Lactiplantibacillus plantarum: one gene and its partner. The protein of the gene in region 1 interacts with the protein of each later gene in a pairwise test. Links are inferred from orthologs where the notes say so. Each region holds a gene or a part of one and is shown on either strand. Other genes may lie near its edges.

The links. The genes of interacting proteins can lie anywhere in the genome.
Region 2: the proteins of dprA (region 1) and recA interact in binary tests that used the Bacillus subtilis proteins (3 or more experiments, as listed by UniProt). The link is inferred for Lactiplantibacillus plantarum from one-to-one orthologs.

Annotation. Positions count from the first base shown.
Region 1 is NZ_CP039121.1:1,716,019-1,720,339, reverse strand. What follows is about bases 609-3,357. They hold dprA (DNA-processing protein DprA), read left to right. Parts: upstream 609-1,424; coding sequence 1,425-2,291; downstream 2,292-3,357. Other genes in these bases: topA (type I DNA topoisomerase), read left to right, coding at 2,380-3,357; E5260_RS07950 (ribonuclease HII), read left to right, coding at 609-1,346. In the rest of the region: ribosome biogenesis GTPase YlqF, read left to right, coding at 1-586; more of E5260_RS07950, read left to right, coding at 579-608; more of topA, read left to right, coding at 3,358-4,321. UniProt on the Bacillus subtilis protein: Protein that helps load RecA onto ssDNA during transformation. Binds cooperatively to circular ssDNA, is able to bridge different segments of DNA. Favors the loading of RecA onto SsbA- or SsbB-coated ssDNA and formation of RecA-DNA filaments.
Region 2 is NZ_CP039121.1:2,121,919-2,125,673, forward strand. The notes cover bases 1-2,970. They hold recA (recombinase RecA), read right to left. Parts: upstream 2,072-2,970; coding sequence 929-2,071; downstream 1-928. Other genes in these bases: rny (ribonuclease Y), read right to left, coding at 1-698; E5260_RS09950 (competence/damage-inducible protein A), read right to left, coding at 2,163-2,970. Outside these bases: more of E5260_RS09950, read right to left, coding at 2,971-3,425; pgsA (CDP-diacylglycerol--glycerol-3-phosphate 3-phosphatidyltransferase), read right to left, coding at 3,697-3,755. UniProt on the Bacillus subtilis protein: Multifunctional protein involved in homologous recombination, DNA repair and competence.

The DNA.
Region 1 (4,321 bases):
CCGTACGATTGGTAAGCAAATGACGCAAGCGGCTAGTGACATGTTAGCTGACAAGTTAGCAAAAATTGCGGCCCGTGGCATTACTAATCGGCCAATCCGCGCAGTTTGTGTCGGTATCCCCAACGTTGGTAAATCGACCTTATTAAACCATATTGTCAATAAAAAAATTGCCAAAGTCGGTGATCGTCCGGGCGTTACCAAGGGCCAACAGTGGCTCAAAGCGTCCAATAAATTGGAATTACTCGACACCCCAGGGATTTTATGGCCGAAGTTTGAAGACCAAGTCGTTGGTACCAAGCTGGCCGTCACGGGTGCGATTAAGGAAAATATCTATCCTAACGATGACGTCGCTTTGTTTGCCTTGGACTTCTTCAAGCAGCACTACGCGGCACGCTTAGTCGATCGTTATCATTTGACGGCTGAGCAGTTGGCCTTACCAAATCCGGAATTACTGATTGCGATGACGAAAAATGCGGGGATGCGCGATGACTGGGAACGTTTCTGCGTGGCCTTCCTCTTAGATATTCGCAAGGGCCGGCTCGGTCGTTTTACGCTCGACTTAACGGGGGATCAACCCGATGCCTGAACGAACGATTGCGGATTTTAAACGGCTACTGGCTGACCAACCAACGGCAGCGCTTCTAGCCGCGGCTCAAGCCGATCCTCGCAAGGGCGTACAACAGGCTTATCAACACTATTTGCGACAAGCTGAAAAACAGGCGGCGTTAGTGACACGGTTTAATCAACATATGCGTTTAGAACGGGATTTTTGGGCCCACGGCGGACAATACGTTGCTGGGATCGATGAAGTTGGTCGCGGCCCGTTAGCTGGACCAGTCGTAACTGCCGCTGTAGTCTTGGACGATCATTTTGATTTGCTAGAAGTCAATGATTCAAAGCAATTAACCGCTAAGAAACGGGCGGCCCTGATGCCACGGATCCTAGAAGAAGCGGTTGCCGTGGGAATCGGCGTTGCGGATGCCCAACAAATTGATCAATTAAACATTTATGAGGCGACCCGAGTCGCAATGGCCCAAGCCGTCCGTAACCTGTCCGTCCGGCCAACACGTTTACTAGTTGATGCGATGCAGGTGCCGGTACCAATTGAACAGACCCGTCTAATCAAGGGCGATGCGAAAAGCGCGAGCATCTCGGCGGCTAGTATTGTCGCCAAAGTCGTCCGGGATCACTTAATGACAATGTATGATCAAGTGTATCCCGGGTACGACTTTGCTGATAATATGGGCTACGGGACTGCTAAGCATTTGGCCGGGTTGGCCAGTCTCGGCGCTACGCCGATTCATCGCCAATCTTTTTCACCGGTTCGAAATGCTAAGCGGGTCTAAATCCGTAACTACTCTTTAAAGAAGCCGTTCCGTTGACGACTAATGTCAACAAGGGCGAACTTAAGGAGTCGTGATAACATGCAATTAAGAAGTTTATTGATTCGATTACATTTAGCGCACGGCATCGGGTATGCCGGGATGGTACGCGTGTTACAACACTGTCGGCAGGTTCAGACGGTCGTCACTGATCCCCGCCGATTAGGTAAGTTGGCCCATTTAACTGCTAGTCAGCAGGGGCGTTTTACCGCTGATTGGCAAAGTATGGCGTTTCAACAGCGACTAAAACGCCATGCGCAGCTTGATATTTTAACAATCTTGGATGATGATTACCCACCGGCCTTATTAGAAGCCTATCAACCACCATTAGTGTTGTTTTTGCGCGGGCAGCGTGCGTTACTAACGACACGTCAACTTGCGGTTGTTGGTGCTCGGCAGGCCACATCGTATGCGGAACGGGTCACGACGCAATTATTGGCACCGTTAGCAACGGCAAAGTTGACCATTGTCAGTGGACTAGCGAAGGGAGCCGATGGTTTTGCACATCGGACCGCCCTTCGTTTTAACTTACCGACAATCGGGGTGATTGGGACCGGGCTGGATATTAGTTACCCCCGTCAACACCGTGACCTACAGCAGCAAATTAGTCAGGTCGGTTTACTAATCAGTGAGTACCCGCTGGGGGTGGGTCCGGAACCATACCACTTCGTTGCTCGTAACCGGATTATTGCCGGGCTGTGCCAAACGGTTATCGTGGTCGAGGCGCAGGCCCATTCTGGGAGTCTGATCACTGCTAATATCGCGTTACAAAACAATCGCAACGTTCTGGCGGTACCTGGACCAATTGATGCACCATTTTCAGTTGGGTGCAATCAATTGATCGTTGCGGGGGCCAAACCAGTCTTAAATTCGCGACATATAATAGAAGAGTTTTTACCAAAAATTTGACAACACGAAATTTTTGAAATATGATTACAGGGATTTCTTAAACTGATATTTATAATAATGATAATGAAACCTGTAAGGAGCTGATCGAGTGGCTGCAAGTACAACTAAAGCCAAACCGGCGGCAAAGCGGAAGACCGCAACTAAAACTGCTACCAAGCGGAAAAGCAAAACGCCCGCTAAAAAATTGGTGATCGTGGAATCACCATCTAAAGCAAAAACGATTGAGAAATATTTAGGTCGTTCTTATAAAGTCGTCGCTAGTCTGGGCCATATTCGAGATTTACCGAAGAGCAAGATGGGTGTCGACGTGGATAACGACTATGAACCGCACTATATCTCGATTCGCGGTAAGGGTGATGTGATCAAAGGATTGCGGAAAGAGGCTAAAAAAGCCAAAGCCGTGTACCTCGCATCTGACCCGGACCGTGAAGGGGAAGCCATTGCTTGGCACTTATCCTATTTATTAGGACTTGACCCTAAGGATAAAAACCGGGTCGTCTTCAATGAAATCACCAAGGATACGGTCAAAAACGCTTTTAAGGAACCGCGTTCAATTGATATGGATCTAGTGGATGCCCAACAGGCCCGGCGAATTTTGGACCGGTTAGTGGGTTACTCAATTAGTCCATTATTGTGGAAAAAGGTCAAAAAGGGGTTATCGGCCGGTCGGGTGCAATCGATCGCGCTAGATTTGATCATTCAACGTGAAAATGAAATTAAAGCGTTCAAACCCCAAGAGTATTGGACGATCGATAGTGAATTTCAAAAGGGTCGTTCCAAATTCATGGCAAGTTTTTATGGAACCCATGGTAAGAAGCAACCGTTGGATGACAACGATGCGGTGCAAAAAATCTTGGGCCAATTAGACCGGAATGGCGATTTTAATGTCGTCAAAGTCGTCAAAAAAGAACGTAAACGGTTCCCGGCGCCGCCATTTACAACCTCTACCATGCAACAGGATGCCAACCGGAAGTTGAATTTCCGGACGCGTAAGACCATGATGGCAGCACAACAATTATATGAAGGCATCAATGTTGGTGGTAAGGAAGGTAGCGTCGGCTTAATCACTTATATGCGGACTGACTCGACGCGGATTTCGTCGATTGCGAAGCACGAAGCGTCACAATTCTTGCATAAAGAATACGGCGCAGAATATGCGGCCACCAAACCTGTCAAGGGCAAGTTACCAGAAGGCGCTCAGGATGCCCATGAAGCAATCCGACCCTCATCCGTCTTCCGGACACCAGCTAGCATCAAAGACTACTTGACGAAGGATCAATTCCGGTTATACCAGCTGATCTGGTCACGGTTTGTGGCTAGTCAGATGACGCCCGAAGTACTTGATACAATGGCGGTCACGATCGACCAAAATGACGTCCAATTCCGGGCGAACGGGTCGAAGACGAAGTTTGCTGGTTTTACGAAGATCTACGATAAGACGGAAAAGAATAACGTCTTACCAGATTTAAGTGAAGGTGATGTGGTCAAGTTATCGAAGACTGATCCGCAACAACACTTCACCCAGCCACCCGCACGTTACTCTGAAGCCAACCTCATCAAAGCATTGGAAGAAAATGGTGTGGGGCGGCCATCAACGTACGCACCAACCCTGGATACGATTCAGCGGCGCTACTACGTCAAATTAGAAGCGCGCCGGTTTGTGCCGACTGAACTCGGTGAGATCGTTAACGATATTATTCAGGAATACTTCCCGGATGTCGTTAATGTCGGCTTTACTGCCAGTTTAGAAGAACAGTTGGATGCGACTGAAGAAGGTAAGGAAAACTGGGTCAAAGTCGTCGATAGTTTCTACAAGCCGTTTTCTAAAGAAGTTGCAACGGCTGAGGAAAGTATGGAGAAGATCCAAATCAAAGACGAATTAGCGGGCTTCAATTGTGATATTTGTGGCGCGCCAATGGTTGTGAAGATGGGCCGTTACGGCAAATTCTTTGCCTGCTCCTGTTTCCCGGATTGTCGTAATACGAAGCCAATCGTTAAAGAAATTGGTGTCGTTTGTCCGCAATGTAAGA
Region 2 (3,755 bases), 400 kb from region 1 along the record:
CGGATGTTACGACCTTCCCGACCAATAATCCGGCCTTTCATGTCGTCATTCGGCAAAGAAACGACCGAAACCGTGGTTTCAGAAACCATATCGGCAGCACTTTGCTGAATCGCTTGGACAATTAAGTTTTTGGCTTCTTTTTCAGACTGCGCTTTCACTTCGTCCGTATTTTCTTTAATTAACACGGCCCGTTCATGCGTTAATTGTTCGCGCGTTTGGGTCAAAATCTGATCGCGAGCTTGTTCTTGCGACAAGGCGGCGACCCGTTCTAACTCAGCTTGACGTTGCGTGATTAGTGAAGCTGCACTTTGTTGCTGTTGTTCAACGCGTTTTTGCTCATTGGCAATCTTATCTTCTTTTTTACCTAAAGCATCCTCGCGCTTTTCAAAAGTATTCTCTTTGTGATCTAAAGTTTCTTCACGTTGAAGCAACCGGTCTTCTTGCTTTTGAACTTCATTCCGACGTTGCTTTAACTCCGTTTCAACTTCAGCCCGGTAGCGATGACTCTCTTCCTTAGCTTCAAGGACTTTTTCTTTCTTATGAGTCTCCGCTGCCCGTTTGGCCTCAGAAATAATACCTTCGGCTGTGTTCCTGGCAACGTCCAATTCTTTTTCATGGACGTTCTTGCGTACATAGTAACCAATCCCATAACCGACAACAATTGCGATGACTGCGAGGATTATACCGAAAACATTCATGTTTCCACCTCCGCACCACCAAAATCCAGTTAACATAAAATCAACTACAAATTTTCAGATGTTATATTTTGATTATTTACACACTTGTTATTCTAATGTTAGAAACGAATAGTGTCAACTTAAAGTCTTATGGCAACCGCTCTCTGCAGGCTACTTTTGTCGTGCAAACAAGCTAAGTATGTACAAAAAACGCCCAAAATAAATATTTTGGGCGTTGCATAACAAACTGTCTATTTTTCGGTTGGTTGGTCGCCGAGATCGAGAGCAGTTTCCGCTGGTGTCGCTTTAGTGGACTTACTTTGACCCTTACTGCCATTCTTAGCAGTTCCCTTATCCTTAGCTTCTTTGGCCTGATCATCAGTTTCAGACGTTTCTTCACCAGTTGCATCCATACCATATGCATCACGAACCTTTTGGCGAATCTCCGTCATGACATCAGGATGCTCGTCCAAATACTTCTTGGCATTTTCACGGCCTTGACCAATGCGATCGTCACCATATGAATACCAAGAACCACTCTTCTTAACAATATCCTTTTCAGCAGCCATATCAACAATTTCACCAGTTTGTGAGATACCTTGACCATACATGATATCCACTTCGGCACGCTTAAATGGCGGTGCAACCTTGTTCTTAACGACTTTGATCCGGACACGGTTACCAATAATATTGGTTCCTTCCTTGATCTGTTCTGCCCGCCGTACTTCCAAACGAATCGTGGCGTAAAATTTCAAGGCCCGACCACCAGGAGTCGTTTCAGGATTACCAAACATCACACCAACTTTTTCACGAATTTGATTGATAAATAACGCGATTGTCTTGGTTTTGTTCAATGTCCCTGATAACTTCCGGAGCGCTTGTGACATCAGCCGCGCTTGTAACCCAACGTGTGCGTCACCCATTTCACCTTCAATTTCGGCACGTGGCACTAAGGCCGCCACCGAGTCAACAACTAAAATATCGACCGCACCACTGGAAACTAAGGCATCTGCAATTTCAAGCCCTTGTTCACCAGTATCTGGTTGCGAAAGTAACAGGTCATCAATGTTGACCCCTAGGTGTTCCGCATAAACGGGGTCTAGTGCGTTTTCAGCATCGATATAGGCCGCCGTACCACCCTGCTTTTGAACTTCAGCAACCGCATGTAGTGCCACGGTCGTTTTACCTGAACTTTCAGGACCGTAGATTTCCACGATCCGACCACGTGGGTAGCCGCCGACACCCAACGCGTCATCTAAGGCCAACGATCCACTTGAAATCGTTGAAATAGTCGTCTGGGCAGCGTCACCCATCCGCATAATCGCCCCTTTACCGAAATTCTTTTCGATCTTTTTCAGGGCGGTATCTAGTGCTGCTTTCCGTGCATCAGCCAAATTATTTCCTCCTTTGGTGCTCGTTTCTAACTCTTAATATCATAGCTGTTCAAAGTTAGAATTGCAAGCAAAAAGCGAACAAAAGTTCGTATTATTTTTTTAAGTCCGTATCTTCATTCAATGCATGTCTCAATAGGTCTAACCCGGCCATCACACTGCGTTCCCGAATTTGTTGTCGATTACCAGCAAAATGGTACTGCTTGGCCTTCACGGGTCGATCACGGTAAGCAAGACCAATCCATACCGTTCCAGCCGGTTGACCTTCCAAGGTTCCTGGACCGGCAACGCCTGTAAAACTGATACCAACATCAGTATTTAGCTGCTGCTTAGCACCACTCGCCATGGCCTTAGCGGTCGCTTCTGAAACCACGCCCTCAGCGTCAATAATTGCTTGTGGAACGTTCACTAGCTGATGTTTGGCCTCATTCGCATACGTTACAAAGCCGCCCGGAAAGATTGCGGAGACCCCGGACACACTGCCGATGGTACTCTGAAACAGCCCAGCTGTTAAGCTTTCAGCGGCTGTAATACTCAGCTTAGCCGCAATCATTTGATTAATAACAGTAGTAACTAACGAGTTATCGTCTCCATAACCGTAAAAGTACGGCCCAATGGTAGCCTTGATCTGGTGGTCAACTTTGTCGATCATTCCCCTTGCAGCCGTTTCCGTCATAGCTTGGGCACTCAATCTGAGGGTAACCTCGTTAGTCTTGGCATAGGGTGCGATCGTAACCGCCTGCTGTTCATCAATCAAGGGGTGCAACCGGGTCGCCAATTCAGACTCACTGATGCCATAAAAACGCATCACTCGCGAATAGATTTGGGCTTGTTCCCCATATGCAGCTGCCAATTTCGGTTTTGCCTCAGAATCAAACATTACGGCTAACTCACGGGGTGGACCTGGCAATAACAAGAAATCAGCACTATTTTCTGACTGATAAAACGCACCAACAGCCATTCCGTTATGATTAGTCAACGGTTGCGCGCCTGCCGGATACAATGCCTGTAATCGGTTGTTGGCCGTCATTACTTTGTCATTAGTGGCAAACCAGGCCGTAATTTTTTGCATTGCTGCCTGATCTTCAACCAAGGCAACATTCAAATAATGCGCGAGCGTCTGCTTCGTCAAGTCATCCTTGGTCGGCCCCAAACCACCCGTTAAAATAACTAAGTCATTCCGCTGGGCCGCAATTTCAATGACGGTCGACAAACGTTGCCGATTATCACCAACCACCGTTTGATAATAGCTATCAATTCCTAATTCGGCCAATCCACGTGCGATGTACGTACTATTCGTGTTCGTAATCTGACCCAGTAAAATCTCGGTACCAACCGCGATTATTTCTGCTTGCATGCCATATATGCCTCCCCGTAATCCTATCGATTACACTCAGTGTGGGCGCGATGATTAGCGTCCTACATTAAGTATATACGAAAATGACGATCGACCCCATTAAAAAGATTAGCATTTTCAAATACCTTCATTTGACATAACCTGCCAACGCGACTCATCGTTAAAATTATCGACTGACAGGAGTCATGATTAATTAATAAGGGCAACACGTTAATGGTATACAAAAACGTCTCACCGAATGCAAGACTCGGTGAGACGCTCATGATTAATTTTATTTGAAGCCATCTGCAAACACGTCACGATTCTGAACAAAATAATCAATGCCAGAAT